One region of the Priestia sp. YIM B13490 genome, then DNA from elsewhere that is predicted to be linked to it. Evidence: riboswitches for the same ligand, from Rfam matches in the RefSeq annotation. Region 1 holds a riboswitch; each other region holds the start of a gene.
The links. A riboswitch is a leader RNA that binds a small molecule or an ion and turns the genes downstream of it on or off. The one in region 1 is predicted to bind cyclic di-AMP.
Positions count from the first base shown of each region.

Region 2: it holds a riboswitch for cyclic di-AMP, as region 1 does, so the genes downstream of both, ACFX4R_RS24155 (Na-translocating system protein MpsC family protein) here and ACFX4R_RS00205 (APC family permease) in region 1, are expected to answer to the same signal.
Region 3: it holds a riboswitch for cyclic di-AMP, as region 1 does, so the genes downstream of both, ACFX4R_RS24130 (APC family permease) here and ACFX4R_RS00205 (APC family permease) in region 1, are expected to answer to the same signal.
Region 4: it holds a riboswitch for cyclic di-AMP, as region 1 does, so the genes downstream of both, ACFX4R_RS01145 (potassium channel family protein) here and ACFX4R_RS00205 (APC family permease) in region 1, are expected to answer to the same signal.

Region 1 covers NZ_JBHZOT010000001.1:40,431-48,800, reverse strand. The annotation lists gene ACFX4R_RS00210 (cation diffusion facilitator family transporter) at 1-977, opposite strand, end outside; gene ACFX4R_RS00205 (APC family permease) at 1,087-2,913, opposite strand; cyclic di-AMP (ydaO/yuaA leader) riboswitch at 3,075-3,215, opposite strand; gene ACFX4R_RS00200 (N-acetylmuramoyl-L-alanine amidase) at 3,407-4,453, opposite strand; gene glnA (type I glutamate--ammonia ligase) at 5,183-6,517, opposite strand; gene ACFX4R_RS00190 (MerR family transcriptional regulator) at 6,601-7,008, opposite strand; gene ACFX4R_RS00185 (methionine gamma-lyase family protein) at 7,199-8,370, opposite strand, start outside.
Region 2 covers NZ_JBHZOT010000012.1:11,292-19,661, forward strand. The annotation lists gene ACFX4R_RS24150 (cation:proton antiporter) at 11-1,282, shown strand; gene ACFX4R_RS24155 (Na-translocating system protein MpsC family protein) at 1,592-1,969, opposite strand; cyclic di-AMP (ydaO/yuaA leader) riboswitch at 2,097-2,248, opposite strand; cyclic di-AMP (ydaO/yuaA leader) riboswitch at 2,496-2,638, shown strand; gene kdpF (K(+)-transporting ATPase subunit F) at 3,265-3,342, shown strand; gene kdpA (potassium-transporting ATPase subunit KdpA) at 3,391-5,064, shown strand; gene kdpB (potassium-transporting ATPase subunit KdpB) at 5,097-7,133, shown strand; gene kdpC (potassium-transporting ATPase subunit KdpC) at 7,160-7,720, shown strand; gene ACFX4R_RS24180 (universal stress protein) at 7,780-8,370, shown strand, end outside.
Region 3 covers NZ_JBHZOT010000012.1:1,162-9,531, reverse strand. The annotation lists gene ACFX4R_RS24140 (TrkH family potassium uptake protein) at 1-521, shown strand, start outside; gene ACFX4R_RS24135 (NAD-binding protein) at 914-1,381, shown strand; gene ACFX4R_RS24130 (APC family permease) at 1,486-3,315, opposite strand; cyclic di-AMP (ydaO/yuaA leader) riboswitch at 3,446-3,590, opposite strand; gene ACFX4R_RS24125 (VOC family protein) at 3,995-4,447, opposite strand; gene ACFX4R_RS24120 (hypothetical protein) at 5,336-5,755, shown strand; gene ACFX4R_RS24115 (CBO0543 family protein) at 6,424-6,966, opposite strand; gene ACFX4R_RS24110 (hypothetical protein) at 7,346-8,134, shown strand; gene ACFX4R_RS24105 (hypothetical protein) at 8,139-8,370, shown strand, end outside.
Region 4 covers NZ_JBHZOT010000001.1:222,172-230,541, forward strand. The annotation lists gene ACFX4R_RS01115 (sensor histidine kinase) at 1-44, opposite strand, end outside; gene ACFX4R_RS01120 (response regulator transcription factor) at 41-712, opposite strand; gene ACFX4R_RS01125 (S1C family serine protease) at 935-2,209, shown strand; gene ACFX4R_RS01130 (peptidyl-prolyl cis-trans isomerase) at 2,206-3,108, shown strand; gene ACFX4R_RS01135 (Lrp/AsnC family transcriptional regulator) at 3,383-3,838, opposite strand; gene ACFX4R_RS01140 (carboxymuconolactone decarboxylase family protein) at 3,959-4,417, shown strand; cyclic di-AMP (ydaO/yuaA leader) riboswitch at 4,533-4,677, shown strand; gene ACFX4R_RS01145 (potassium channel family protein) at 4,802-5,461, shown strand; gene ACFX4R_RS01150 (TrkH family potassium uptake protein) at 5,465-6,784, shown strand; gene ACFX4R_RS01155 (YjcZ family sporulation protein) at 7,111-7,191, shown strand; gene ACFX4R_RS01160 (YjcZ family sporulation protein) at 7,379-7,465, opposite strand; gene ACFX4R_RS01165 (tetratricopeptide repeat protein) at 7,640-8,137, shown strand.

The DNA.
Region 1 (8,370 bases):
TATTCTTTTTGAAGCTGTAAATCACTTGGCGCCCAGTCCGGAATTCCATCATCTTCATCAAATTCAATAATGACATCCGTTACTCCTTTTTCCTGTAAAATACGATTTTCCAGACGATCTTTAATATCATCAGCTTCGGCCACTGTTAAAGAAGGATCAATTTCTACTTTTAATTCAACGTGAAGCTCTTCTCCTTCTTTCATCACCATTAATGTTCGAATATCACGCACTTGTACATCTTGCATGACAATCGCGCCAATTTTTATTTCCATTTCTTTATCTGCTTCACCAAGGGCTCCCGCAGCGTTGTCTAAAAATACTCGTCCTACTACAAAAAACATCATAAGCCCAATTAAAATAGAAGCAATTCCTTCAGCTTGGTGAAAGGGTGTAAACCGTGAAATGAAAACAGCTATTAATGCCAATACGCCTCCTCCAGTAGCTACAAGATCTTCCATAAAGACCAGCTTGGTTGCTGGCTTTGCTTTCTTTAAATGAACAAAGCTTTGCGTAAAAACATTGACCTCTGCGGTATTCATTCCGACATCGTGCAAAATTTCTTTCATTGCCTTAAATAAGACAAACATCTCAAGCAATACCGAGATGCCAAGTACTGCAATATTTAAAATAAAGCCTGAAGACTTCGTCGGATGAAGAATGTGGTGATATCCTTCTTTAATCGTTTCAAACGCCATAATCCCTACTACAAGAACCGCTCCTAATAGAACGAGATTAACCAATCGGCCGAAACCGTTTGGAAATCGTTTGGTCGGGGCTTTTTTACTTAATGCCGAACCTATAAAGACAAAAAACTGATTAGCTGCATCTCCTAAGCTGTGCATCGTTTCAGCAAACATCGCTACATTCCCTGTTAAAGCGAAAGCAATCCCTTTAATAATGGAAATAATGGTATTCACTATAGCGGCCATCATGGCCGATTTATTTCCCTTTCGCAACAATTTAATTAATTCACTCATACAATCCCTCCGTTTGCGCCTTTGATGAGATTCGATTACGGTTAGTGTATGTGAATTTAAAAATTAAAAACCTCCAACATACAAGTTGGAGGTTTTTAGTCATGTTTCATTATTTTTTAAAACGGTACGGTACAGTTGTAACAATTACATTTTTACGGTAAAGCAAATGTGCTTTTAACAGCAGACTGGACTGATTGTGAAGAATATTTTGCCAGCTTTTTTTCGTAATGAATTGCGGAATAACGACCGTAATGGCCATGTTATTTTCCCGGGCTTTTTCCTCAGCCATATCGATGAATCGAAACAGCGGCCGCACTAAGCTGCGGTATTGAGAATGAAACGTAACAATACGAATATCAGGCTGCCACTTCTCCCACTTCTCTTCCATTCTCTTTTCGCTTTCTCTATCAAAGGCCACATGCACTGCAATAACGGTATCGCCAATCGTTCTTGCATAATTTAATGAATTTTCTACTACCTTTGTCATTCCTGCTACAGGAACAATGACCACACTTCCTTCAAGCTTTCCAATCTTTTCTCCTTGCTTAATGCGAAGCTGCTCTCCTACCGCTTCATAATGCGTATGAATGCGATGAAAAATATAGACAATAACCGGTAAGAAAATGAGCACGGACCATACTTGTGAAAACTTCGTTGTAAACAAAATAATTAGCACAGTTAAGGTAATGAGGGCACCAATTAAGTTAATGGTTAGCTTCCCTTGCCAGCCGGCCGGCTTTTCTCTAAGCCATTTGACAATCATGCCTGTTTGAGAAAGCGTAAATGGAATAAACACCCCGACTGCATAAAGAGGAATTAATTGTTCAGTCGCTCCTTTAAAAGCTACAATTAAGACAATAGAAGCAATTCCAAGGGTCACAATTCCATTTGAATAGCCTAGTCGATCGCCACGAATTTGAAACATTCTTGGCATGTATTTATCAGACGATAAGTTGACAGCCAGCAAAGGGAAAGCTGAAAAGCCCGTATTCGCCGCTAGCACTAGAATTAGAGCTGTTGTGCCTTGAATAAAATAATAAAATCCATTTCGTCCAAACACACTCGATGCAATTTGTGATACAACCGTTTCATCTGCTTTTGGAGAAATGCCAAGCCAATAAGCTAAAAACGTGATGCCAGAAAATAAAACGGCTAAAATACCGCCCATCAGCATTAATGTATGAACAGCATTTTTTGCACCTGGCTCTTTAAAGTTAGGCACTGCATTTGAAATAGCTTCTACACCTGTTAATGCTGAACAGCCTGACGAAAAAGCTTTTAATAATAAAAACAAACTAATACCTGGCACTACTGTACCGAGAGAGGGATGCAGCTCAGGTGAAACTTGACCTGTCGCTATTTTAAACAAGCCTACCGCTATTAACAAAATAAGAGCAATAACAAATAAATAAACCGGATAAGCTAATACGGAAGCGGATTCTGTTACACCACGTAAATTTAAGACGGTAATAAAAATCACCAGCAAACACGCAATTACTACATTGTAATGATGCAGCGTTGGAAAAGCCGAAGTTAAGGCATCCGTTCCTGCTGAAACACTCACAGCAACTGTTAAAATATAATCCACCAACAGTGATCCTCCAGCGATAAGTCCAGGATTTTCTCCTAAATTGGTTTTCGAAACAATATAAGCTCCTCCGCCTTGCGGATACGCATAAATAATTTGGCGATATGAAAGAATTAAAGCCGTGAGCAGAACCAATACCCCAAGCGCAATTGGAATCGAATACCAATAGGCAAGGACGCCGACTGTTGCAAGTACAATCAAAATTTGTTCTGTTCCATAAGCCACTGAAGATAAGGCATCTGATGATAAAATAGCCAGCGCTTTAAGCTTACTAAGCTTTTGATCGCCTAACTCTTTTGTTTTAAGCGGCTTTCCAATCAATAATCGTTTGAGAACTGAATAGTTCACGTAATTTCCCTCCGATGATTGCTTAGCTACTATTTACTGTCGTTGCTAAGCTCCGTTACAAGTTCACGAATAAGTGATATTATCCCTTAAAAATACCTTTTTATGTTAAAAAAGCGCACAAAAAAAACACTAAGGGTTCTCAGCGTTTTTACACAGCTTAAACCTCCTCTCCAAAACGCTTATGGGGTTAGCTGTCGGATTCGGGCTATGAGAGTAGCCCTACCTTTAAAAAAGGATTCACCCCAAGTGACAATGCACAAATTTGGGTCCCCCACTTCTGACGAATTAAGCGATAACAGGTCAATATAATTTTCGGTTAAAGGGTATGATCGATAACATGTTTCTTTCATAACTATCCTTTGTTCTTAGATAATATACTCCCGTACAAATGGTTTGTAAAGCATTATTTTACGCAAACCATAAAATAGTGCTTAAGGCGCTTTTAACAGAAAAACAAAAGGTCTTCTGCCCGCTTACAGAAGACCTTTTTGCTTTAACTTTTTGCTTTTAAAACGGCTGCTAGCTTGTTTTTCGTTTGAGGACCATAAATGCCATCCACATCATAAGGAAGATACACAAGCTGAAAACGTCTGACTGCATCTTTCGTTTGAACTCCATATATTCCGTCTACTGAACCTACTTTAAAATTCACCGCGTTTAATGCTTTTTGAAGCTGCTTCACGGCTTCTCCAGAATCACCTTGTTTTAAAATTCCATTTGGAAGTGGATATTGTTCCGAAGGTGGAGTTGGGGACGGTGTTGGAGATGGGTTTGGTGAAGTCCCTGAAGGAATAACAATTGTTTTTCCAACCTGTAGTGTTAAAGGATCAGAAAGCCCTGTATTCGCTTCTTGAAGCGCTTGTACTGTTATGTTGTACTTCTGTGCAATACTGTAAAGCGTATCTCCTTGCTTGATCGTATACGTTTTTGTACCTGGTTCAGAAGGTGATGGATTCGGAGTTGGTGTTGGATTGGGGTTTGGAACTGCACGACGAGGTAAATTTAAATATACGGCAATTCCTTTTGCATACGATTCACCCATGCTTTTTAAAAAAGCTTCGTTTTGGAGAAGTGCTGCATCGGTGCGGTTATCAATAAAGGCTATTTCAGTTAGTACTGCGGGCATATTTGTTAAGCGAAGCACCGCATAATTGGCTGATTTTCGACCGCGATTCGGATGATTATACGACAGCAGCGTTGGCTGTACTTGGCCGTGGACAATTGATTGAAACGTTTTACTGGCATTGCTAGCGCTTCTATAAACATAATCTTCATATCCTGTTCCTCCACCGGCATTTACGTGAATAGACATAAATACATCTGCTCCCCACGAATTAGCTTGAGAAGCGCGCTGAGATAACGATAAAAAAGTATCTGTGGTACGAGTGGTTTTAATCGTAAAGTCACTGTAGGTGCTATTTAAATAGCTTATTAAATATTGTTGAATTTTTAAAACTAAGTTTTTTTCATACAGTCCGTTCGCTCCAACTGCTCCTGCATCTGCCCCACCATGTCCTGCATCTAGATAGATTTTTTTCATATTACTTGTCCCTCCTTATTGTTAACATATGTATAGGGGCAAAAAGTGCTACGTATACTAGCCTACTAAGTAGAAATTTACTAAAAAAAGAACCGCTACTCAAAGGCAGCGGTTTATTCTGCGTTGTAGACAGAATATTAAATAGGGATAGCTCTCAAGGAGTGACAGCTATATGCAGAGTGTTGATTCGTTGATTAAATGATAATAATTATCATTTTCATTTGAAGTATACACTAAAAGGAAAGTTTTGTCTATTCTATTATGAGAACGGGCCTATTTAAAAAGCAGAACGCCTATAACAATGAGAATAATCCAAATTGGAATGCTGATTAATATGCCTATTACTAAACCTTTAAAAAAATTTCCTTCTTGCATTTTCATTCCATTCCTCTCCAACAGTATTTTCTAATGATACTACGACTGGCTGAAAATTCTTTGAAGTTATACTGAAGTGCAGAGTGAACACATAAACAATCTCTCTATCTGTTATACACTACTTTTACATATAGATTCAATGAGACAAAAAGCTTATCCTTTTTAATTCTTATAACCAAATTCTTTCCTGTATCTAACAAAACCATAAAAAAGCCTCCTGTAAATTGTACGACAGGCAGCTATACTTGTTTTATGAACAGCTTAGTTCGATATTTAATATGCGCAATGTTATTCATTTTGAAAAACAAAAAAAGTCCGAGAGAACGTATAAACGATCTCTCGGACTTTTAGGAATTAATATTGGCTCATGTATTGGTCACGTTCCCAAGGATGAACTTGTGTACGGAACATATCCCATTCGATTTCTTTCGCTTCAACGAAGTGCTCTGCTAAGTGTTCACCTAATGCAGAAACCATAACTTCGTTTGATTGGAAGCTATCTAAAGCTTGAGCTAATGTTGCAGGTAAATCTACGATACCTTCTTCAATACGCTCTTCTTTTGTCATTACATAGATATTACGATCGATAGGTTTTGGAGCTTCAAGGTTGTTCTTGATTCCATCTAAACCAGCTTTTAATAGAACAGCCATTGCTAAATATGGGTTAGCAGCTGGGTCTACGCTACGTACCTCAACACGAGTTCCTACGCCGCGAGAAGCTGGGATACGGATTAATGGGCTACGGTTGCGAGCAGACCATGCAACGTAACAAGGAGCCTCATATCCAGGCACTAGACGCTTATAAGAGTTTACAGTAGGATTTGTTACTGCTGTAAAGCTGTGTGCGTGCTTGATGATACCTGCGATAAATTGACGAGCAGTATCACTTAGCTCTAGATTACCGTTTTCATCATAAAATGCGTTTTGACCATCTTTAAATAATGAAACGTTACAGTGCATACCTGAACCATTCACACCAAATAATGGTTTTGGCATAAATGTAGCATGTAAGCCATGTTTACGTGCAATTGTTTTTACAACAAGTTTGAACGTTTGGATATCATCACAAGCTTTTAATGCAGCAGCATATTTGAAGTCAATCTCGTGTTGTCCAGGAGCTACCTCATGGTGAGATGCTTCAATTTCAAAGCCCATTTCTTCAAGCTCTAATACGATGTCACGACGGCAGTTTTCACCAAGGTCAGTTGGCGCTAAGTCGAAGTAGCCACCTTTATCATTTAATTCTAATGTAGGTTCGCCTTTTTCGTCTAATTTGAATAAGAAGAACTCTGGCTCAGGTCCAAGGTTAAAATCAGTAAATCCTAACTCTTCCATCTCTTTTAACACACGTTTTAAGTTATTACGTGGATCGCCATCAAACGGAGTTCTATCTGCATTGTAGATGTCACAAATAAAACGTGCTACTTTACCTTTTTCAGATGTCCAAGGGAAAATAACAAATGTATCAATATCCGGGAATAGGTACATATCTGATTCTTCAATACGTACAAACCCTTCAATAGAAGAACCGTCAAACATCATTTTGTTGTCTAACGCTTTTTCTAATTGACTTACTGGAATTTCAACGTTTTTAATTGTTCCTAAAATGTCAGTGAACTGAAGACGAATATACTTTACATTCTCTTCTTGAACTTTGCGGAAAATATCTTCTTTTGTGTACTTTGCCATCGTGTGATCCTCCCCTAAATCTCTATATAATATTTATAATCTATACCCCTCATATACGAACGGCATAAATATTGATAACTTTATTAATGAAAGAACCTGGACATATCTCCTTGATTTAAAGTTGCTCGATTAAAACGGCCTGCTTGCATAAGTTCTGCACGAAGCATTTTTCGCAATTCATCGTCCGTTAATTCTGGCTTTGCTGTTGCTGCCACAACTTTTTCTTCTTGCTTATGCCCTTTTTGCTCCTTTTGAAGATGAAACAGCTGCTTTACACCTGCTAAGTTTACACCTTGTTCAATAAGATCACGGATTTCAAGCAGCTTATCAACATCGTTAAATGAGAATAATCGTCGATTTCCCTCTGTTCTTACTGGTGCAACTAATTCATGTTCTTCATAGTAGCGAATTTGGCGAGCCGACAACTCAGTTAACTGCATCACAATTCCAATTGGGAAAAGTGGCGTATTTCTTCGAATGTTGTCACTCATTTCAGTTCCTCCTTTGGATTAACTATTTACATTGTATGCTATGTTAGTTCACCTGTCAACTGAATGTTAGTAATTCTAACATAAATTTTTCTGAACATTTCTTCTATACAAATAAATAGCACTTCGTTTATTTTTATAAGCCTATCTTTTCTTTCTTAGCGGGGAGAAAATAGTCTTTCTATCTTATATTTTATAAAAGTTCTTTCGTCAGCATTTGATCTACTGCCATGCATATTGCTACTTTTACGTGAGCATACGTTAACCCGCCTTGCACGTAAGCGACATAAGGAGGCCTGATAGGTCCATCTGCCGTCAGCTCAAGGCTTGCTCCTTGTATAAACGTTCCAGCTGCCATAATCACATCATCTTCATACCCTGGCATATAAGCAGGATAGGCCGTTACGTGTGAATTAATTGGCGAAGCAAATTGAATAGCCTGACAAAAAGAAACCATTTTATCGCGGTCATCGAACTGCACGGATTGAATTAAATCCGTTCGTTCACTGTTCCACTTCGGTTCACTTTGCATCCCTAGCTCTTCGAACATAGCGGATGAGAAAACCGCTCCTTTTAATGCTTGACCGACTACGTGCGGAGCCAAAAAGAAACCTTGATACATTTCTTGCAAGCTATACAGCGTCGCTCCAGCTTCTGCACCGATTCCAGGAGTTGTCATTCGATATGAACAAGCTTCCACTAGGTCTTTTCGTCCTGCAATATAGCCGCCGATTTTAGCAAGACCTCCACCAGGGTTCTTAATGAGCGACCCCGCCATCAAATCTGCTCCTACATGCGTTGGCTCGATTGTTTCTACAAATTCACCGTAGCAGTTATCGACAAATACTATAACATCAGGCTTAATACTCTTTACAAAAGAAATCATTTCTTTTATTTGCGCGACTGTAAAAGAAGGGCGAATGCCGTAACCTTTTGAGCGCTGAATGCCTATCATCTTTGTGTGCTCATGAATAGACGCTTTCACTTCTTCAAAATCCACTTGACCTTGCGCTGTTAAATCTACTGATTTATAGCTAATATTATATTCTTTTAAAGAGCCTACGCCGCTTCCTCGTATACCAACAATTTCTTCAAGGGTGTCATAAGGCTTTCCAGTTATATATAATAGTTCATCTCCAGGACGCAGTACACCAAACAGCGATATGCCAATTGCGTGCGTACCTGAAATAATTTGCGGACGCACCAGACAAGCTTCTGTTCCAAAAACGTCCGCGTATACTTTCTCCAACGTATCGCGGCCTAGATCGTCATATCCATACCCCGTTGTCGGATTAAAATGTGAATCACTCACTCGATTTTGCTGAAAGCTTTGCAGCACCCGAAATTGATTTGCTTCAATACGCT
Region 2 (8,370 bases), on a different contig from region 1:
AGGAGAGATGATGGAAGCTAGTGTTATGAATATTGTTCAACATGAACTATATATGATTACGATGGTGTTTCTATTTGGTTTAATAGCCATGAAAGTAGCAGAGCATATTAAGATTCCTGATGTAGCACTTTTTATGATTGTAGGAATCTTGCTTGGACCATCCGTCTTACATCTAATAACAGCACCAATTAATTCTGTAGCCTATCAATTCATTATTGTCTTAGGTTCTATTTTAATTCTATTTGAGGGTGGAAGCGCGATTCAATTGTCGATATTGAAAAGAGTATGGGTGACTATTTCTCTTTTATCCATAGTAGGAGTAGTGGTAACAGCAGCAGTTGTAGCCTTTACCGCATTTTATTTATTGGATGTGCCGATCCTATATGCCTTTTTACTCGCATCTGTTATTGCATCAACAGATCCAGCGACGTTGATGCCTGTTTTTAAACAAATTACTATTCGAGAAAAAGTCAGACAAACGGTAGAAAGTGAGTCTGCGTTTAATGATGCAACAGGCTCTATTTTAACGTTCACCTTACTAGGTGTCATTCTAGGAAAAACAGAATTATCATTTTCTTCAAGTGTATGGAGTTTTGTTCGTGAAGCAGGAGGAGGAATTTTAATTGGAGCCATCATAGGTTTCCTAGGTTCTATTTTAATCTCCGAACATAGGTGGGGACTTTTGCAGAAATATAATACCATTGTAAGTCTAGTTGTGGCCATTAGCGCTTACTTAGCAGCTGGGCTTATTGAAGCAAGTGGATTTATGGCGACCTTTACAGCAGGCCTAGTTTTAGGGAATTCTCAACCACTTTTTCGTCTTTATATTTCAGATGAAACGAATTCAACGATCTCTCACTTTTCAGAAACCTTAACTTTAATCATGAGAACTCTTATTTTTATGTTGTTGGGTACTCAAGTTAACTTTAACATCTTAGGTCAATTTTGGCTTCAGGGGATACTAATCGTTCTCGTCTTTATGTTTGTTGCAAGACCACTTACTGTCTTACTATGTACACTACCCGATCGGAAAGCAAAGTGGAGTTGGAATGAGATTGTCTTTATGTTCTGGGTTCGTGAGACAGGCGTTATTCCGGCAGCTCTTTCAGGAATGATTGTGGCAGCAAATATTAAATATGCAAATGAGATCTCATCTGTTACCTTTATTGCTATATTAGTGACGATTCTTATACAAGCCAGTACAACTGGTTACGTGGCCAAAAAGCTAGGGCTTATTTTGAAAACACCTATACATAGAACTAATTCAGAAGAAACTACCTGAACCAAAATGAGGTAGTTTTATATCTGCTACTTTGCTTAATCCTGCACACCGTTTGTATATGGACATTTTTGAAAGATAAGCCCATACCTTTATTGAGATGGGCTTTATCTATAAATAGACAAGAAACAGAGTTATATTATTCAGCTTTAGTTTAAAACTGAGAGTGTGTCAATACAATGTAATAGTATTTTATAATGTAATAGTATTTTATCGGGAGTTGTAGTAATACCATTGTACCTAAAACTTTAAGATTACTTGCTATTGTCTTGGGAATTTCACACCAGAACCACAGAAAAGATTAAATACGATTTAACCTTTCGAATTACCAAATAATTTGGCTATATTCTTATCCATAACAAATACTTCAATTCGTTCACCTGTTTTTGTACTAGTATCACTATGACTAGATAACACCTTACAACCAGTATGTTTTTCAACAATTTCTTTAAAATCTTCACTATACATTTCTCGTAGAACTTGTCTCATTTTCTTAACAAGTCCTTTCCCTACATCATGATTGATAAGGTGTTTTTCTTCGACGGTCAAAACTCCTTTGAATCGGAGCAAGATCATATCCTCTACAATGTAAGTCTTTGCCTCTTGCGGTCCGCGACCAATTAGTTCCCTTTGAAACTTAATAAATGCCTCACTTAGTTCAGTCTCTAGCTTTTTCTTAGATTGTCCCACAGTTTTCCCTCCGAAATTCCTTTTTCTTATACTAGTAAACAAAATAAAAAAGACCCGAGAAGAGGACTCTTTTTGTGGATTTTAGATACATTGAAATAAACTGTAGTCTCTAAAAACACAATCAGGAACAATCTCTCTTCAAACGCTTACGGGGTTAGCTGACGGGTTCGGGCATGAGAGTTGCCTTACTCAAATCATTGAGATTCACCCCATATGGATTAATTCCACTTTATTTTTGGTTCCCCCGTTCTTTCGAGTAAGATTCAGCGATTCAAGCTAATTCTTTTGTTAAAACATCAATTATAATAATTAATTATATTGAAATTGTAAAGGAGAATTTTTATTTTTTAAGAGAGAGGAAGTATATTATAGAGAAGCATGTCATAAGTTTAATAGTAGTAAATAAAATAAAAAATAAATAGTTATCATAAGGTACATTTTTAATTTTAAAAAGATTACGTAATTTTTTTCAACTCTCTCTTTACAAGCAAAATTTATAGTCGTATAATCAAGGCATCAAATTAAAGAAGAATATCGGCCTAGTCCTGAATATTCAGGAACGGAGGAACCAATCAATTGGGGTTAATTCTACAGATTGTAGAAGGGATGAGATTACTCTTTCGCCATCCTACCCGTCAGCTAACTTCGTCGGCTAAAGCGAAGGAGGTCAATAGACCGCCTATTTATTTCGGAGGGCTTTTTATTGTTTTTTAACAATGAAATGCTTGTTCGATAATGTATTGCAGGTCTTTTTTGTTTGCTCAAAAATTAAATACAGCTGTCTGTTAGAAAAAGAACAGGGAGACAGAATGCAAAGAGAGCTTTATGCTAGCTAGGCATTAGGTAGACCAATGAATACTTTTCTTCCACAGTTGGATTGTCTAAAGAATAATAGGACTGCTATATCTTTATCTCTAAAGATGTAGTTTTATTACCTATTGGTTTCTTTGTCATTCCACAGGGAGATAAGTAGGCATTGGTCTATTTTTTGTTCTTAGGTTTGTTTCACATTTGTATGGGAAGTAAGCAGAAGAACAAGATAATGACCAGTTAGATAAATACATGCTTGGAAGGAAGTAGGGCTGAAAAAAATACGTTTATATATAAAAACAATGGACCGTTGAATATTTACTAGATTTATAGGGTTACTTTATTTTTAAACAAATTAAGAGAAATGAAGAATGGAGAGATAGAAGTGTTTAACGACTTTGTTACGATTGGACTTTTGGTTGCAACCTTTGCTCTTTTCTGGGGATTTACTTTATTTTGTGAGAAAGCATAAGGAGGATATTGATATGCTCATACCAGCAATCATTGGAGTAGTCATGATTATTTATTTGTTATACGTACTCATTAAGCCTGAGAAGTTTTAAAGAAATTAAAGAGAATGAACAATAAGTGGGAGGAAAATAAAAATGACTATGGGACTCATACAGATAGTCGTGACTTTACTTATCATTGGTCTTCTAGTAAAGCCAGTAGGCGTCTACCTTGTGAAAGTATTTGATTATGAAAGAACAGGATTAGACCGTCTTTTCGGACCAGTAGAACGATTCATCTATCGGCTAATTGGAATAAAAGAAAAAGAGAGAATGGGGTGGAAAAAATATGTATTTGCCGTGTTACTCTCTAACTTCGTCATGCTAATGTTGATGTATATAGTTTTTAGACTGCAGAAGTACTTACCATTAAATCCCGATGGAATAGATAATATGTCTTCACCATTAGCGTTTAATACAGCAGCTTCTTTTATAACAAATACTAATTGGCAAGCTTATAGTGGTGAAAATTCACTTTCGTATTTGTCACAGATGATTGCTATTACATTCCCAATGTTTACATCAGCAGCCACAGGATTTGCTGTTGCTATTGCATTCATTCGTGGTTTAGTAGCTCGTCAAGATAATCTTGGAAATTTCTACGTTGACTTAGTGCGTTCCATTATACGTGTATTCTTGCCTTTATCTTTTATTGTAGCTTTATTCTTGGTTTTTCAAGGAGTACCTCAGACACTTCATGGTGCAGCTGATGCTACAACACTAGAAGGCGTTAAACAAACTATTACAAGAGGACCTGTTGCTGCATTAGAATCTATTAAGCATATTGGAACAAATGGTGGTGGATACTTTGGTACAAATGCCGCACATCCGTTTGAAAATCCAACCCCATTAACCAACTTTATTCATATCCTGTGTATGATGCTATTGCCTACTGCATTGGTATATGCATTTGGGATTATGATTAAAAACAAACGACAAGGATGGACTGTATTTGCAACAATGGGCATTATGTTTATAACGTTTCTTACAGTTGTTTTTATTGCTGAATATAACGGTACACCAACACTAAATGCACTGGGCGTACACGGGAATATGGAAGGTAAAGAAGTTCGTTTTGGGATTTCAGAATCAGCTTTATTTACTGCTGTGACCACCGCAGCTACGACTGGATCTGTTAACAATATGCACGATTCTTTAACTCCAATTGGTGGACTCGTCCCGTTAGCGCAAATGATGTTAAATAACGTATTTGGGGGGAAAGGGGTAGGTTTATTAAACGGATTACTTTATGTCATACTCTCTGTATTTATTTGTGGACTTATGGTTGGTCGTACACCTGAGTTTTTAGGGAAGAAAATCGAGGCTAAAGAAATAAAACTAGCTTCTATCGCCATATTAATACATCCTGTCATTATCCTTGTTCCGACAGCAATGGCCTTATTTCGCCCAGAGTCAATTGCTTCAATCCTGAACCCAGGGTTCCATGGAGTATCAGAAGTTTTATATGCTTTTACGTCAGGAGCTGCCAATAATGGTTCAGCTTTCGGAGGTCTTACATCGAATACAAACTTTTATAACATGGCAATTGGTTTAGTTATGTTATTTGGGCGATACATTGCCATTATTGCCATGTTAGCAATTGCTGGATCATTAGCGACTAAGAAGGTTGTTGCTTCAACTTCAGGAACATTTCGTACCGATACGCCTTTGTTTACTGTTATCCTAGTAGTCATCATTCTAGTTGTGGGGGCATTGACGTTCTTCCCAACACTAGCACTAGGGCCAATAGCAGAACATTTAGGAATGTTTCAGTAACATGGAACGGTAACAAATAAGGAGGATGCCTTATGGCGATTGAGAATAAACCAGTATCAAAGAATATTATCTTTCAAGCAATTATAGACGCATTTAAAAAATTGAATCCATTAGTGATGATTAAAAATCCTGTTATGTTTGTAGTAGAAGTCGGAACCTTAATTACACTTATCCTCTCCATTAAACCAGATATCTTTGGCGTGAGTACAGTTGGACGCGGATACAATACGGCTGTTTTTCTAGTCCTTTTATTTACCGTATTGTTTGCAAACTTTGCTGAAGCACTTGCCGAGGGGCGAGGTAAAGCTCAGGCAGATACACTACGAAAAACAAAATCAGAAACGATGGCGAAAGTAAGACAAAAAGACGGTTCTTACAAGGAAGTTTCATCTACATCATTACATAAAGGAGATATTGTACGTGTAGATACAGGTGAAATTATACCTTCTGATGGTGAAATTATTGAAGGTCTAGCATCTATCGATGAATCAGCTATTACAGGTGAATCTGCACCTGTGATTAAAGAAGCTGGTGGCGATTTTTCTTCTGTAACTGGAGGGACAAGAGTAGTTTCCGATTATATTATTGTTAAAATTCAAACCGATCCTGGTGAATCATTTCTCGATCGTATGATTTCGTTAGTAGAAGGAGCAGCGCGTCAAAAAACACCAAACGAGATTGCTCTAACAACACTACTAACAGTATTAACACTCATTTTTTTAGTTGTCATTATGACGCTTGTTCCAATTGCTGATTATTTAAAAGTTAAGTTAGATGTAGCAACATTAATCGCACTTCTTGTTTGTTTAATACCTACTACAATTGGAGGATTACTTTCTGCCATTGGAATTGCAGGGATGAACCGTGTCACTCAATTTAATGTGTTGGCTATGTCAGGGAAAGCAGTAGAAGCTGCTGGTGACATTGATACGATGATATTAGATAAAACAGGAACAATTACGTTCGGAAATCGAATGGCTAGTGAGTTTATTCCTGTAGCGAATGTTACTAAACAAGAAGTTACGTTAGCAGCTCTAAAGGCATCTGTGAAAGATGAAACACCAGAGGGACGCTCCGTGGTGGAACTTGCCCATAAGCTAGGAGTGAACTGGAATGAAGATTATAGGAATGCAGACGTAATCGAGTTTACAGCAGAAACAAGAATGTCTGGTTTGAACTTAAAAGATGGCACAGTGATTAGAAAAGGAGCTGTTGATTCCATTAAGAAATACGTTACTGAAAATGGTGGAGAGATCCCCTCCGATTTTGAGGAAACTGGAAATGTAGTTGCAAAAGCAGGAGGAACGCCTTTAGCAGTAGCTATTAATAATCAGATATACGGAATTATTTATTTAAAAGATACAGTTAAGCCTGGATTAAAAGAACGGTTTGAAGAACTAAGGGGCATGGGGATTAAAACAGTCATGTGTACAGGGGATAACCCATTAACAGCAGCTACTATTGCAAAAGAAGCTGGTGTAGATGAATTTATAGCAGAGGCTAAACCAGAAGATAAAATAGAGGCAATTAAGAAGGAACAGGCGCAAGGTAAACTTGTAGCTATGACCGGTGATGGAACGAATGATGCTCCAGCTTTGGCACAAGCAGATGTTGGACTCGCTATGAACTCTGGAACAATGGCTGCAAAAGAAGCCGCAAATATGATTGATTTAGATTCTGATCCAACTAAGCTTATTTCAGTCATTGCGATTGGAAAACAATTACTTATTACAAGAGGAGCCCTAACCACATTTTCTATTTCTAATGATATTGCTAAATATTTTGCTATTATTCCAGCATTGTTTATCATGGCAATTCCACAGTTGCAATCTCTTAATATTATGCATTTAGCATCACCTGAATCAGCATTGCTTTCAGCCTTGATATTTAATGCTATTATTATCCCTCTTCTTATCCCAATTGCAATGAAGGGAGCAAAGTATAAAGCAATGGACGGGAACAAGCTTCTTTCTCGTAATTTGTTAATTTATGGACTGGGTGGTGTAGTTGTTCCATTCATTGGTATTAAGATCATTGATATGGTTGTATCTATATTACACCTTGCCTAATACAAGAAAAGTGGAGGAGAACATTCGTGAAATCATTTATAGTCGCATTACGGACAGCAATTGTTTTAATGATAATTTGTGGATTAGCTTATCCTTTAGCTACAACAGGGGTAGCTCAGGTTTTGTTTCCAAAACAAGCCGAAGGAAGTCTTATCAATAAGAATGGGAAAATACATGGTTCAGAATTATTAGCTCAAGATTTTAAAGGGGCCGAATGGTTTCATCCTAGAGCTTCAGCTGCTAAATATGATCCAACTGCGTCAGCTGCCACTAATAATGCTGTTGCATCAAAAGAATATACTAAAACAGTAGAAGACAACATAAATCAGTTAAAAAACGAGAATAAGGACATGGAAGGCAAGATTCCAGCCGATTTAGTTACCACTTCCGGTTCTGGATTTGATCCAGATTTATCGCCGGAAGCAGCAAAAGCTCAAGTTCCAAGGATTTCAAAAAAAACTGGAATTTCACAGGGTCAACTATTAGCGCTAATAAAGAAACATCAAAAGGAACGACAGTTAGGTCTCTTTGGAGAACCTCGTGTCAATGTATTAGAGTTAAATATGGATATACAACAATTAAAATAGGAAAGGGAGAGAATCTACCTCTCCTTTTTTATTAGGTTATAGGCCATGGGGGGATGAGGATGAGTGAAGAGGGGTTTCGTAGAAAGACACCAGAGGAAATTTTGTTATCCATTCAAAAAATAAAAAAAGGTCATCTCAAAATAATTTTAGGTACGGTTAGTGGTTCAGGCAAAACTTATCACATGTTGCAAGAAGGAAATGTGCTAAAGAAACGAGGAATAGATGTTGTTATTGGTACAGTAAGTGCTCTAAATCACCCTAAAACTATTGAACAAATCGGTTCTTTAGAAATCGTTCCTCCTATACAATGGGATGAAAAAGAGGACTTACATCAAGACCTTGATTTAGATGCAATCATTGCACGTAATCCTGAAGTTGTGTTAGTAGACGCTTTGTCTCACCGTAACAGACCAGGTGCTTTACATCCTACTCGTTTAGAAGATGTTAAGTACTTACTAAGTAAAAAGATTAGTGTGGTTACTACCTTGAACATATATGAGTTAACAGGAGTTAGTAATGTAGCAGGAAAATTAACAGGCAAAATGATTAAAGTAAATTCATGTGTGCCAGAAAACACATTGGCTATGGCAGATGAAGTAAAGCTATTGGATGTAAGCCCTGAAGTAATACTAAACAGGTTAGAAGATGGA
Region 3 (8,370 bases), on a different contig from region 1:
CACCTCGTACAGCAGGCGCTAATACATTAAACATCCCTGATTTAACTCAAACTACGTTATTCTTTACGATCTTTCTAATGTTTATTGGTGCTTCTCCAGGTTCTACGGGTGGAGGGATTAAAACAACTACTTTTGCGACTCTAATAGGAGCAGTCTCGTCGCAGATTAGAGGGAAAGAAGATGTAAACTTTTTTAGAAGGAAAGTTACCTATGATGTGATCTATAAATCGCTCACTGTTACTTCGATTGGTTTATTTATTGTCTTTGTAGTAGCGATGCTATTGACCATTACAGAACCTGGAAAAGAGTTCTTAATGATTCTTTTTGAAACGGTTTCGGCTTTTGGAACAGTAGGGCTCTCCATGGGACTCACGCCAGACTTATCACCTATCGGCAGAATAATCATTGTATTAACCATGTTTGCTGGAAGAGTTGGCCCTTTAACCATTGCATTTGCTGTTACACTTCGTCGCCAAGGAGATCCATTCCATTATCCAAAAGGAAAAATTATGATTGGATAGATAATCTCATCTTCTTTTATAAAAAAATGGTTTTCAAAAAAGAACGCTTTCGTATATTGAGCGTTCTTTTTTATCTATTTATTCAGCAAAATAAAATCAATTTCTATTAAAAACCACTATAAAACATTATTAGAAAATAATTTAGATAGAATAAGTTATTGTAACAAGTGATGCATTAAACGTATAAATTGGTCAATGATGTTATCTAGTTTATCTTCAAAAAAACAGGAGATAATAATGATAGAGATTTTTAATCAATTACACTGTAGAATATGTTGGGTATGTTCTTTCTGACGTATTAAGTTAGTACCACTCATCGTATTTGAAACTAAGTTTGTGAATCACTCTTTAATTATTTTATATGCCTTATGATTTTAAAGGAGAGTGCTTTAATGGGAGATAATTTTATATATAAAGGAAATAATCATTTTATTATCATTGGTTGGAATGAACGAGTTAGAACCCTTTTTACTTACCTTGAAGAGTCTTTGTTTCTAAATGAAATCGTCCTGATTGATAATACACTAGAAACACCTTCAGTCTTATCTCAGTATGTCTATTTTATTAAGGGAGATCCAACAGATTCACAGACATTAGTAAAGGCAAACATAAAGTACGCAACAACAATACTTATAACAGCTAATGCACACCAAACAGAGGAGGAAGCTGATTTACAATCTCTCATATCGCTTATAGCTAGTAAAGGGCAGAATCCTTCCATTTACAGTGTTGTTGAAATTTTAACTTCTAAACAGATTGTAAATGCAAGGCATGCAGGTGCTGATCAAATCATTCACAGAAGTTTACCAATAAGTCATCTTATGTACGATAAATTATTCAGTAAAGAAATGCTTAATTAAGCTGATGTAGTGTCGGTTATTCTAAATGTCATCTGTTTTTCTTAATATAAGATGAATGATCGAATTAAACCCCTTTTCATACATATGAAAAGGGGTTTGCTTTTTTATTTCTTAAATTTATAAGGCAATGTTGTCACAATGACATTTTTTCGATAAAGAAGGTGTGCCCTTAGTAATAAACTTGACTGGTTATGCAATGCGTTATGCCAGCTTTTTCTTGTGATAAATTGCGGAATTAACACGGTGACAGCCATATGACTATCATCAGCTCGCTCTTCTACACGATCAATAAAGCGTAAAAGAGGTCCAACTAAGCTTCGATATTGTGAGTAGAATGTAACTAAGCGTATATCAGGATATCTTTCGTTCCATATCTCTTCCATTCTCTTTTCACTTTCACGGTCAAATGCCACATGGACCGCAATTACTGTGTCTCCAATAATTTTTGCATAGTTAATGGAATTCTCAACAGCCCTTGTTAAGCCTGCGACTGGTATAATGACTACATTTCCTTCTAATGCTAATGCTTCTTTATCTCCTGGCATAATACGAAGTTGCTTTCCTACCTCTTCATAATGGTTCTTAATACGGTGGAATACATAGACGATAAGAGGTAAGAAGATTAAAACAGCCCATACTTGTGAGAATTTTGTTGTAAAGAAAATAATCAGTACCGTGAAACTAATAAAAGCTCCAATAAAATTGGTCACTAATTTTCCCTGCCAGCCAGCTGGCTTTTCTTTTAACCATTTAACAATCATCCCCGTTTGGGATAATGTAAATGGAATAAATACGCCAACAGCATATAAAGGAATTAACCGTTCTGTATTACCGTGAAACGCTATGATAAGCAAGATAGAGGCAATTCCAAGGGTCACAATTCCATTTGAATAGCCCAAACGATCACCACGTATCGTAAACATACGCGGGATATACTTATCTACAGCTAAGTTAACAGCCAGTAAAGGAAAAGCTGAAAAGCCTGTATTGGCAGCCAAAACTAAAATTAAAGCTGTTGTACCTTGAACAAAATAATAGAAACCATTTCGTCCCAACACTTGGGAAGCAAGCTGCGAAACCACCGTCTCCTCTGCTTTAGGTGCAATTCCAAACCAATAAGCCAAGAACATGACACCTGAGAATAAAATTGCTAAAATAATACCCATTGCAACAAGCGTACGTACCGCATTTCTTGCAGCTGGTTGTCTAAAGTTGGTTACAGCATTTGAAATAGCTTCTACGCCTGTAAGGGCTGAACATCCTGATGAAAAAGCTCGTAGTAGTAAAAATAAGCTAATTCCTGGCACTGCAGTTCCAATAGCCGGATGAACGTCAGGAGAGACCTGCCCAGTGGCTACTTTCCATATGCCTACTCCTATTAAAAGAACCAATGCAAGAACAAATAAATACACAGGGTAGGCTAAAGCCGAAGCTGATTCTGTTACCCCTCTTAGGTTTAAAATCATAATAAGAATAACTAATAAACAAGCAATAATGACCTTATAATCATGTAAAACAGGAAAAGCCGACGTTAATGCATCTGTTCCAGATGAAATACTTACAGATACGGTTAAAATATAATCTACTAACAGAGACCCACCAGCAATAAGCCCTGCATTCTCTCCAAGGTTATGTTTAGATACAACATAAGCGCCGCCACCTTCTGGATAGGCATAAATAATTTGTCGGTAAGAAAGGATAAGTGCCGTTAAAAGGATAAGTACACCAATACCGATAGGTATTGAATACCAAAATGCTATCATCCCAATTGTGGCAAGCACAATTAAGACTTGTTCTGGGCCGTACGCCACGGATGAAAGTGCATCGGATGAAAGAATAGCTAATGCCTTGACCTTATTTAGCTTTTGTTCACCTAACTCTTTTGATTTAAGTGGCCTCCCAATTAATAAACGTTTTAGGGATGAATAACTCATCTAAACTCCTCCTGAAACCTTTGCCATTTACCTATATTAGTTTACTCTCATCATTCCCTATCTCAGAAAAAAACACAAAAAAGAACACTAAGGTTCTGCTTAGTGTTCTTTTCAGGAAAAATAAAAGCAAACCTTCTCTCCAAACGCTGATGAGGTTAGCTGTCGGGTTCGGGCCTTTAGAGTAGCCCTACCTTCTTTTAGAAGGATTCACCCCAAGTGCAAGTGCACACAAAAATGTGTCCCCCATTCCTTAGTGGATTAAGCGATAAAAGGTATGAAAATAGCAAGATCATATATGTATGCTAGGTACTATACGCCTGAATTTTACATTTGTAAAGAGCAGTTTCAACTAAAATTAATTTTCATATAATTTGTTTTTTTCTTTTATGTAGATAAATAAATTTTGATATCTTGAGCAAACTACTCAAGATTCATTAAAGAATCAAAAATCCGACATGATTAAAGAAAAATCTACCTCCATCTTGCAAAGGTAGGTTTTTCTTTTTTAGCTGTATACTCTATACAAAGTTAGTTAACATAATACCTCTTTCCGGAAGTGAGCCAGCAAAAGAACCTTTACAGGTGAATTGCGCCCTTTTATTGAATAGAAATTTTCTTCGAATATTTTTACTTCAGTAATGTATATTTCAGTAAAGGCTTTTTATAAAATGTCACTTACTTATTTGTTACCGAGTTGTTCTGCCAAACCGATTAGAAGTCCTTCGATTCCACGAATGTAGCAGAGCCGATACGAGTCCTCGTACTGAACCACTTCGCCAACGAGCTGAGCACCATACTTAGTGAGTCTCGATACCATTTCGTCAATGTCTTCAACGGTAAACATGACGCGTAGATAACCGAGGGCGTTTACAGGAGCAGTCCGGTGATCTGATATAGTAGGTGGGGTGAGAAATCGCGAGAGTTCAAGTCGGCTGTGGCCATCTGGGGTAACCATCATAGCAATCTCTACGCACTGAGAACCCAATCCGGTTACGCGACCAGCCCATTCACCTTCGACAGTGGCTCGCCCTTCGAGGTTCAAGCCAATCTCCTCAAAGAAAAAAATTGCGTCATCAAGGGATTCTACAACGATGCTGACATTGTCCATTCTTAGTAAGTTGTTTTTTGCCATAGTTTTATCTCCTTATGTGTAAAAATTTATTATCTGACCATCTTCATAATTATTCTATTAAAAAGTTTCAAATCCCTTTCAAACAAAAAACACCTTGTCACAATATAGGGAAATGTGAAACTAGATTTTCGGATATGTCATATAATATCTCGTTAACGAACAACATTTCATAAACCTCTTAAACCTTCTACTATTGGAATATTTGCCAACCTTATTTCGTGAATGCCATCATGTTTAAATAGTTTCAAAAATTCGATACCATAGTTGCTATTCGGTAAAACAACTTCGCCTTCCCCACAAAATATTTCTACCTGTCACTAGGCCATATTTGTTGTATATTGTATATACATTGTAGAAAAGGAACGATTTTGTCGTCTCTTAGAGTAAATGATAAAACTTTAATAATACAAGAAATATTTTAGTATTTACTTAACTGACAATAAAACTTACGTAAGGTTATTTTCTGAAAACAGAGTCGATCACAACATTTATTTTTAAAGATATATGTATATAAATCTACAAATCTGTCTAAACTAATAACGTATTCCCCCTATTCCAATAAATCTAAAAATCCTTTGCTGATATGGTGAAGGATTATTTTTTTGAAAATATTTCCTTTAGTTGGTTATTAATTAGATAAAGGGGAATTAGGTATATTGATAGCATACAAAGAAGGAATATACTTTAATGACAAATTACGGGTACTATACTGGATCCGTCTATCCAATACCATGAAATTTTGTTGTAGATTAGAAAAGCTCCTGATTAGACATCAGAAGCTTTTCTGTTTTTAGTTAACATAATCAAGATTCTAAATACATACAAAAATCACTTAGATATGATATCGTAAGTATAAAGATCCATTAATTAATGTAAAGGAGTTAAAACATGGATACTAGTAGAACTAAATGGCTTCCTGTTCCTTATTTTCAAATCAATCAGGAAGGTACAATTCTAAATGTTTCACACATAACCCATTCATATTTTCCACCTATATCGAATATATGGACGATCATTTATAAAGAAGACCGAAATAAAGCCATAGTAATGTTTTCACAAAGTCCTAATTCTCATCCTATAACAAAACAGCTCATTCTACAGACAAGTAACAAGTTGTTTGGGAATTTTAAATGTACGATTCAATGGAAAGATGGGATAGGTCACCTAGTATGTACAGAAGTGAAAAGTAGTAAAGTTCTTGCACCTTTATCTATTCAAAACTCTTTAGTCAACACTCAAAAACGGTTAGAGGAATCAGAAAAACATTTAACCAAAGTTGCTAAAATAGTAAGTCTAAAAAAAAACTAATTATTTTTTTCCTCACCTGACCTTTTCTGACTTTAAAGGTGTATTTCACATAAATCTTTAGTTACGATCATGTTCATTATAAGTACCAAAACATATTTTTTATAATTGGTTTCTATGATAAGGGTATAGTATTAAGCTGGATTGAATTTTTAAGAAACACTCTTTTTTAAAGAATGTTTCTTTTTTTGATAATTATAAAACGAATCATAAACAGTAAATTGAGCAAACTACTCAAGATGCAATGAGGCATCACTCATGAAACCCAATTACGTAACAGAAAAACCTGCCTCTTTTGACTGGGAAGAGATAGGTTTTTCTTTTTTTTGAATGTGCTCTCAAATAGATATATTTAATGTCTGGAGATTAACTCACTCATTAATCTGTTTAAAGCAATGTGTACGATATCATGCTCTGTATACTCTTGTGGAAAAGGTAGATGTCTTCTTTCTTTGTTCCTTAACAACTTTCTAATCTCATCACATAAGTGAACTTGAGAATCTAAAAGTTTTATTTCGTTTATATCTTTCGTTTGTTTAGAAATGAAATCAGCCCCTTTATAATTCTCTAAGGAACTATTCTATTTTAAAAGTGAAAATCCTTTTGCTCTTATATCTGGTTAACATAATGTGATGTATCAAAAGTATTCTGAAGAACATAAAATGCCTACATTAATTTCTTGGAGGTAATATTCTTTCAATAAGCCATCTAACTATTAATGCTACTAAGATAAAACCAATAAGAGAAAGCCAATGAGAGAAATTATATTTTTGATACATATTTTCCCAGGCAAAAAAGGGTTCAATTACATAAGCAAATAAAAAGGAAATGATTATACTATATACAGTATATCTTCTCCATGTTTTTCCATAATGGTAAGCTAAACTAAATGCGACGGGAATAATAGTTAAATCTGCAGGAAATAAAGGAGGCACCATAAAAAATAATTTTGTAGGATATCCCCATAATAGAATATCTGCACCTATTACATCTAATATACTCGAAACAATACCTATGAACATCGCAAATGCAAATACATGTAGACGGTCTTTTTTCTTAACAAGATATCCCCATATAATCCAAGGGAAAATAGTAGCTACCAGTAGAATCCACCATTGCCATGTAAATAAATTATTATGAATCCAGTGTTCGTATCCAGCTGCCTTTAGTTCATAACGGATTTGTTGTACGTCATTATAAGAAGGATGTGCCAAAAAAATTGTTCTCTCCTCTCTACATACATGTGAAAAATATACCTACTTTTATCTTTCCAAAGTCTCTAAATATTATAAATGAATACCTTTTTATAATTTGAGCAAACTATCCAAGATGTAATAGAGCATCAGTTTAACATCTATATTTAAACGACTAGGAAAACTACTGAAACAGGATCAGTAGTTTTTTCGTTTTTAGGCTTTATACGTTATTTATTTTTAGTTCATGTAATGAATGTCCTTAAAAATAAAAAAGGATTAGATTTATATCAGTTGAGTGAATCAGTATAAATAAACAAGAGCATATTAAATATGGATAATGGGTACAACAAGTATATTTTTTCGGATCTATAGGAGATTAATCCATAGGAGATTGTAAATGAATAATTATAAAAACGACAATACTGCAAGACGCTATATTGCTCATGTCAGTATATTTGGAACCACTCAAATCCATTTAAGAAACCCCTATATTATCGCTTGGTGGTCAGCAGCTTTTCCTGGTTTTGGGCATTTACTCCTGTCTAAATACCTTCGCGGCTTTGTGTTATTTATATGGGAGGTCGTCATCAATATTAAATCTCACGTGAATTTAGCAATGGTTTATTCTTTCCAAGGGAACATTGATATGGCCAAAGATGTCCTTAATACAAGGTGGCTTCTTATTTATATTCCCGTTTATATTTTTGCTATATGGGATAGTTATCGAACAACCGTTGATTTAAATAAAATATATGTATTAGCTGAACGAGAAAATCATCGCTTTAACTCTTTCAGTATGGGCGCTATGGAAATAAACTATTTAGATAAACGGAATCCCGTCTTATCCGTCGTCTGGTCCTTGCTGATGCCAGGTCTAGGACAACTCTATATTCATCGGATCATTGCTGCTTTCTTTGTCATCATTTGGGCCGTTGTTTTCTTTTATTATTCTCACCTGCTTGAGGGTATTTCACTGCTATTTTTAGGAGAAATAAAACAGGCTACGTCCGTTTTAAATAAAGAATGGTTGTTATTTTTCCCTTCTCTATATGGTTTTGCTATCTTCGATTCCTATATGAATACCGTTGAGAATAATAAACTTGTTGAAAGAGAGCAGAAAAACTTCTTCGAGAAAACGTATCAACATCCAAGCTTTTGTATTGCGAAAGGAAAAAAGGTGGAGTGAGAATATGCAGGTCTTTTCTACATTTGAATATTCCAGTTACATCGAATTAGCTGTTTCAGAGCTAGAAAAAAAAGGGATAAAGAAAGAAGACATATTTATCGTTCCTCTCAATAATCGAACAGAAAATCGCCGGATTTTTGATAGCCTTCATCGAGCAGATGGGGCTTCTCTCATTGATTTAGGAATGGCTCTAGCTACAGCCTTTTCAGTCATAGGTGCAAGTATTGGTTTTAAAC
Region 4 (8,370 bases), 180 kb from region 1:
GAGATGACGAGCCAAATTTGAAATGCAAGCGACTTGTTTTTCATGCTTTCATCATCCGGTATCCATATCCATAAATCGTTTCAATTCGTGCTTGCGGCATTTTTTTACGCACGCGTCTTACTAAATCATCCACCACTCGGTCTGTGCCAAAATAATCTTCTCCCCAAATGAGATTCAGCAGCTGCTCCCGTGAAAAAGCCTGTCCAAGGTCTTTTGAGATAGTGACAAGAAAATCAAATTCTTTAGACGTTAAATCAATCGGCTTTCCATCTTCACTGACTGTACGGGTATGTAAATCGATTTCATAAGGAGTCAGCGTAATGGTATCGGTTTTCTTTTGATTGGAACCATATACGCGGTCTAGCAGTTTGTTTGCTCGAATAACTAGTTCACGAGGCAAAAAAGGCTTTGATAAATAGTCGTCGCTGCCCATCTCAAGCCCAAGAACCCGGTCAATATCGGCATCGCGGGCTGAAATGAAAATAACAGGCACTTGGGGCGTTTGCTGCTTGATTTCGCGAATGAGCTGATACCCGTCAATGTCAGGCAGCATAATATCTAAAATCCACAGATGCGGAGGAGTTGCAATCATTTCTTTGGCGTCCGTGCCGTTAAAAAATGAGCGAACGTCCCAGCCTTCTTTTTGAAGGTAAAGGGTTAAAACTTCGTTTAAATTTTGTTCATCCTCTACTAAATATAGTGTAAAGCTCAAATTTGACACCTTCCTCTGAATATATGAAAATTAAGGTAAATAAAGCATATTACGCCATATGTGCGCGTTTCTTTAAAGGTCTATGTACCCGCTATTATACTACGTGTTTACTGTTATAAAGAAATTTTTCACAATTTCACACATTGTTTTGATACTTATCCCAAACTTTTATTTTATAGTATAGATAACATAAAATTTGCTACGTTAAAAGGAGTGTTTTTCATGGATCCACGTGATTATGAAAGAGAGCAAGAACGAAAAGAAGAATATGAAAACCGCCAGCAGCGATACGATCAGTATCAGCCTGCGTCATCATCACAGCCTCCAAGAAGACGCTTATTTCCAGTGATTGCATCTTCTATCGCCGGAGCAGTACTTGGAGGAGGAATTGTGCTATACGGTGCTCCGCAGCTGGGGTTAATGGATTCAGCTGATACGCAAACAGCGAATCAAACAACGCAGACTCAAACGGCAACAACAACGAGCACAACGCCTCGAACAGTAAGCACAACCGTGAATCAGTCAGATCTTGTTTCAGTTGTAAATAAAGTATCAGCTGCTGTTGTAGGCGTGAACAATATTCAACAGCAAACAAATCCATTTTCTGGAGATACCCAAACGCAAGAAGCAGGAACGGGTTCCGGTGTTATTTTCAAAAAAGAAAATGGAAAAGCATACGTTGTGACCAATAACCACGTTATTGACGGCGCAAGCGAAGTAGAAGTGTCACTTTCAAACGGACAAAAAGAAAAAGCTAAGATTGTCGGAGCTGATGCGCTAACGGATTTAGCGGTGCTTGAGATGTCTGACAAAAATGTTGAACAAGTGGCGAAGTTCGGGAAATCATCGGATTTAGTAGCGGGTGAAACGGTGCTTGCAATCGGAAATCCTCTTGGTGAACAGTTTTCTCGTACGGTCACACAAGGTATCGTGAGCGCAGCAAAACGCTCTGTCCCTATTTCAGAAAATTGGAACGTAGATGCAATTCAAACGGATGCGGCGATTAATCCAGGAAACAGCGGCGGTGCACTTATCAATTCTTCCGGTGAAGTAGTCGGCATCAACAGTATGAAAATTTCAGAAGACAATGTAGAAGGCATCGGCTTTGCTCTTCCAAGTGATGAAGTGCAGCCGACGATTGAACAGCTGATGAAAAATGGGAAAATAACGCGTCCATATATGGGGGTAGGTCTTCAAGATGTAGGTCAGCTTTCAGCTGCAACAAAACAAAACCAGCTAGGCCTAACAAGCGATACGTCTGAAGGAGTTGTCGTAACGACGGTTGAACCATTCTCTTCTGCTTCTGATGCAGGTTTACAATCAAAAGACGTGATTGTTGCCATCGATGGAAACGAAGTCAAAACATCCAGTGATTTACGTCAATATCTATACACAAAACGTAAAGTAGGAGACACGGTAAAATTAGACGTGTATCGAAATGGAAAAAAACAAACTATTTCTCTGAAGCTTTCAGAACAGCAGGATAACAATGGATGAGTTCAACACCGTTAAAGCTGCTGCTAGCAGTATTAACAGCGTTCGGATTTTTAACCGGCTGCGGAGGGAAGCATTCAAACACGATGTTTCCTTCTGTAGAAATTAGTCAGCTATCTTCTACCAAAGAACTGGAAGCGTATGAGGGAGGCAAGGTGACAGGAGCTGAATTCAACCGTTTTTTAGCCGTTGAAGGGTTCTTAAATCCAGATGCTCCTCTAAATGATACAAGCTACCGCAAAGAGTTATTGCGGCAGCTTGTTATGCAAAAAATCTTAATTTCCCATCTAAAGACAAGCGATAAAGTACAAAAACAAGTTGAGGATATGTGGAAGCAAATTAAACGCTCATATGACGAGGATACAAGAAAACAAGGTTATGAAGTGTTAAATATTCGTTCCAGTGATGTAACCAACCAGCTAACGAATCAGTTTAAATTAGAAGAATATTTCCGCAAACAAATTACGTCTGATGAACTAACTGCTTACTATAAACGTATTGAAAACGATCTAACGCGCGTATCTTTTACGCAGCTGGCTTTTTCCACTTTACATGATGCCGCTGCCGCTGCGGCTGAACTGCAAAAGGGAACATCGCTTCAGGACGTTCAAAAAAAATATGCTGAATTCCAGACAGTGAGCAAAATAGAGAATGCTGATAATCTAAAGCTTTCAAGTCTATCTCCTTCTTTTATAGATGTTTTAAAAAAACAGCACATCGGAGAGAGTAGTGAGCCCATTAAAATGGGTAAAGTTTATTATATTCTTATTTTAAAACAAAAAGATAAAAAAACGGAATCAGAAGTCAAAGAAGAAATGATGAAAGAACTTGTTTTGAATCATATCAACCGGTATATCCAGGATCAACTGCCAAGGTTTCACGTGACGTTCAGCCTTAGGTAGTTTCCTTTTATATAGATTGATTGTTTTCAAAAAACAAGCAGGTAAAAGAGCTTTCTATTAATAGAGAGCTCTTTTACATTTTTAAGTAGACAGAAATGCCGGCACCTGATAAAATGAAGTTGTAAAACTTTCATTATTCGGAAAATTTATACCCTCCAGCTTTGGAGGGTTATTTTTTATGCTGTTGGACGAATAAAAGAGGCTGGGACAAAAGTAGTGTAATGGAAAGAAGATCCGAACGATGATTCGTTCGGATTTTTTCGTTACGTTTCAATCACTTTTCATCTTTTAAATGACTCAATAATGCAGGAGCCATCTCTACGTGAGAAAGGGCGATGTGTGAAATCGTTTTGGCATAAGGTGTAATTTCGTTAATAAATTGTTCGAGTATGTGCAGGTGAGGAAGCTGAAGCTTTGTAATAAAGCAGGCTTGCCCGGCGATGCGTTCACAGAATAAAGCGTAGGGATACTGAGAAATAAATCGTTTAAAACGCTCGTGCTCTCCGTTTTTCATCGTTACTTCAATAAAACACGACACGGGCAAATGCAGCTTTTCATAATCAATATCAATCGTATACCCTTTTATAACGCCAAAGCTCTCTAGCTGCCTTACTCGCTCTGCCACCGAAGGAGGAGACAAATTAATTTGTTTTCCTAGCTCTCGTAAGGAAAGGCGGCTGTTTTGCTGCAGCGCCTGCAAAATCGATAAATCAATTTCATCAATTTTCAATTGAAAACCTTCTTTCTCATTAACGTTTCATTTGATTAGTAATAGTCGATAAGATGTTTTATATGTAATCTGAAATTTCCATTTTTCTTACTATAATAATTAAAAAGGAGTGAGTGAAAAATGGCAAGAGTTTTGTTAGCAAACGAAGAGGGAACAAATTTTGAAAAAGCATTGAATTTAATTCCGCATGTAAAAAGATTGTATGATGAGCTTTACGACACGCTTTGGAACAGCGATATAGTAGAAAAAGAGACTAAGGAAAAAATAAGGCTTTATCTAGCAGGTGTTAACGGCTGTGAGACGTGTATGAGCATGTCATATGTAGGCGATGAGACGCTTAATCAAAAAGTGTTAAGAGAAAAAGAGCTGGAAGAAAAAGATCGCCTGCTGTTTCGATTTATTGATGTATACCGGGTGCGTCCAAAGGAGTTGACGGATGCTGATATGAATCAATTAAAGAAATTTTACAGTGATACGCAGCTGTTAGAGCTTTTAGCTGTTATTAATTTATTTGATCAATTTCACAAAATGATTGTCAGTTTAGATTTATACGATTTTTGCAGCTTGCAGGGCAAGTGAGGTCTTCCCTAAAAATATCTTGACAGACAAAATCCACAGGAGTAAGATAGCTTTCGTGAAGTGAAATGTATCATGAATCGAATCGATTATTCTAAAAAATAGATCATAGACATTTGAATAAAAATCGCTTAATCCATTACGGAGCGGAGGACCCATTATTTACGCACATATTGTGCTCCGGGGTGAATCCTTAAAAAGGTAGGGTTACTCTTAAAACCCGAACCCGACAGCTAACTTCGCAAGCGTTTTGAGGGGGAAGAGTGTGAAAAAACACAGGAGCCTTCCTGTGTTTTTTTGCGCTTTTTTTAAGAAAAAGATGTAATTTTTTAGAAAAAGTATAAGCTAAGAGAACACACAGCAGTTGAAGAAAGGAATAAATACATTATGAAAAAACAGTTTGCTGTATTGGGATTAGGTCGTTTTGGAGGCAGTTTGGTTGAAGAGTTTGCTAATCTGGATGTGGATGTGCTCGCTATTGACCGCAATCAGGAGGTAGTAAATAAATTTAGCAACTCAGCTACATATGTTGTGCAGGCGAATGCAATTGATGAAGCTAGCTTAAAGGGGCTAGGTATTCGCAATGTTGATCATGCTCTTATTTCGTTTGGGGATGATATCGAAGCGAGCGTGCTCGCAACGATGCTTTTAAAAGATATGGGCGTTAAGCAAGTATGGGTAAAAGCAGTAAATATGTATCACCAAAAGGTGCTGGAGAAAATAGGAGCGGACAAAGTCATTCATCCTGAGCGCGATATTGCTAAGCGTATTGCTCATCACGTGGTGTCAGAAAAGATCATTGATTACATTGAACTGTCAAAGGATTATAGTATTGTCGAAATTGTGGCCTCTAAGAAACTTCATAATAAAACGCTGTTTGATTTGAACATTCGTGCCAAGTACGGCTGCAACATTATCGGCTTTCAGCGAAAAGACGGGGAAATGGTGATTTCGCCTACCGCGCATGAAATAATTGAACAAGGAGATATGCTAATTGTTATCGGACATAATCGCGATTTGAACCGTTTTGAAGAAGAAGGAGTTTAACTTATGAAAAAACAAATCATTAAACTCACCCCTCCGCAGCTGCTTGTCTCCATTTTTGGCGGAGGAATTATTATAGGTGCTCTTCTATTGATGATGCCTGTTTCTACTACTGAGCCCATCCGGTGGGTAGACGCCCTTTTTACGTCTACTTCCGCGATGACAGTAACCGGCTTAGCTGTCGTAGATACAGGTACGCGTTTTACCGTCATTGGTCAAACGATTATTATGCTGTTAATTCAAATAGGCGGTCTTGGCATTATGTCATTTGCCGTGTTGATTTTTATGATGCTAGGTAAAAAAATTGGATTTAAAGAGCGTATGCTCGTTCAGCAGGCATTAAATCAAACGAGCATCGGCGGAGTTGTCCTGCTAGTTAAAAGACTGTTTATCTTTTCATTTTTAATTGAGTTTGTTGCACTTATCTTTCTAGCGATACGCTGGGTTCCGGAGTTCGGATGGTCTAAGGGGCTGTTCTTTAGCTTGTTTCATTCGATTTCGGCTTTTAATAACGCAGGGTTCGGACTATTATCTGACAGCCTGGTTCAGTATGTAGGAGATCCCATTATTAACATAACGATTTCTTTTTTGTTCATTATCGGTGGATTAGGGTTTACCGTCCTTGCAGATATGTGGGTAAAAAAATCCTATAAAAAGCTAACGCTGCATTCGAAAATTATGATCATCAGCACGTTTGCGATTAACGTGGTTGCCATGCTTTTTATTTTTTTCTTGGAGTACAGCAATCCACATACGCTCGGAAGTTTGTCATTAGGAGACAAAGTGTGGGCATCTTATTTTCAAGCTGTAACGACACGTACAGCAGGTTTTAATAGTATCGATATAGGAAGTTTGCATGATTCCACTATATTTTTAATGGTTATGTTAATGTTTATTGGTGCAGGAAGTGCTTCAACAGGAGGCGGTATCAAACTCACGACGTTTGTGGTGATTATTTTTTCTGTATGGGCATTTTTACGAAGCCGGGAAGATATTGTGCTATTAAAGAGACGACTTCTTCCTCTTCACGTGTTTAAGGCACTAGCCATCACGATGATTTCAATTATGTTTGTATTTGGGGCCATTTTCCTGTTAAATATTTCGGAAAACCTGCCGTTTGTAAAAATTATGTTTGAAGTTGTTTCTGCATTTGGAACAGTAGGTTTATCGATGGGAGCAACTCCTGAACTTTCGTACTTTGGACGCGTGATTATTATCTTTATCATGTTTTTAGGAAAAGTGGGGCCATTAACGCTTGCGTTTTCATTATCTAAGCAAAAGCGTGAAGCCGTTCGTTATCCAAATGAAGATATAATGCTGGGGTAGAAAAATCGCCTTCGATGAGGCGATTTTTTTATATTATTTATACGTTCAAGACATATAAGAGGTTACGCACAAAACAGTTGCGATGAATAAAAAGAAGGCAAAGACAAGAACAATGGGCAATTTAGAATGTCGGCGCATTAAAGGCCCCCCTTTTTTATAGTAAAAAAATCTCTTACTATATATAACGAAAGAAACAAAAATATGATTCACTTTTTTGACGAAATTTGAAGGTTTTTCTCGTTAAAAAAATCCGCACCCCTGTCCTAAACATTTTGCCAAGCTGTTGCATACACTAAAAGCAGATAACAGGAAGTGAGGGATGGTACGTGGGAAAACAAAATTTTGCGTTAATCGTTGTGTTATTTGTTTTACTTGTTATTGTAGGTGCGTCTGGCTTTCGCTTTTAAACGTTAACTTTATTTGCGCATAACCCCCGTCAAAAAGGGCATACTAGGCGGAAGTAAAAACCAAAAATTTCTTCAATATTGCCGAACAATGAGTTCCTCTACTCATTCATCTAATCGGTATGTAGCCATGCGAAAGCATGGTTTTTTTTGAAATAAGAGGATGAATGATGTTCATCCCCTCTAAAAATTAGTAGTAGCAAGAACATCCTACGATTACTAATAGAATAAATAAAACAACGATAAATGAAAAACCAAAACCGCCTTTTGCGCCCATATGTGTAACCTCCTTTAATAAAATTCTCTATATCCTATGTACTAATTGGGTTAAGTGATTGAGAAATTTGCCTATTTTTTAACGGTAACGATCTTTTGAGAAAAATGAAGAACACTTACTTTTTTCATTTGTGCAGAAATCCTTTATGATAAAGAGGAAAAGGAGGGCAAAGTGGTGGGAATACATGTAGAATACGTCATGAATCAGCTAGAAGAGGGTAAGTGGAAAGAGATCAAACGTGAAATTCAACAAGAAATGAAGAAAAAACCTCAAGCATCTGATTTGTACTGTTACTTAGCAGTTTGTTTAGCAAAGCAAATCGAAGAATCAATTATTTTTGAAAAAATGGTATTAAATTTAGAAATGGACAGAGCTCTTCATCAGGCATTAACATTAAATCCATCTTCAAGCTTGGCGCATTTCGTTCGAGGAATAAAATACCGGGAAACTCCGCTTATGTTTGGAGGGAATTACGAAAAATCGCTGTCTTACTTGCAGCGGGCCCAAGATCTTGGTTTTGAAGGGGTTATGCTGCCGCTCGAACTCGCAAAAACCTATATTCAATTAAAAGAAATGGAAAAAGCGAAAGAACAAATCGCTTATGCCCGGGAAATCAATCCTACTCACGCGGATATTAAAAAAGTCGAAAACATGCTGCAAACAGGACGGTGAATCAAAAGTCCTGTTTTATTTTTGGTTTTTAGGAAACATATGCTGATTTTCATAAAGAATTGCTTTTTATATAATAATAAGAATATTTGTAGAAATTTTAAGAAGTGCATGTAAGTCCAACGACTTCTTAACTGCTAGATTTTCTATATTATTAGAGCGTTCAGTCTACATAATTCCAAAAATAGTAAGAAACTATCAGCCTATGGATAAATTGTTAGAAAATATAGATAATT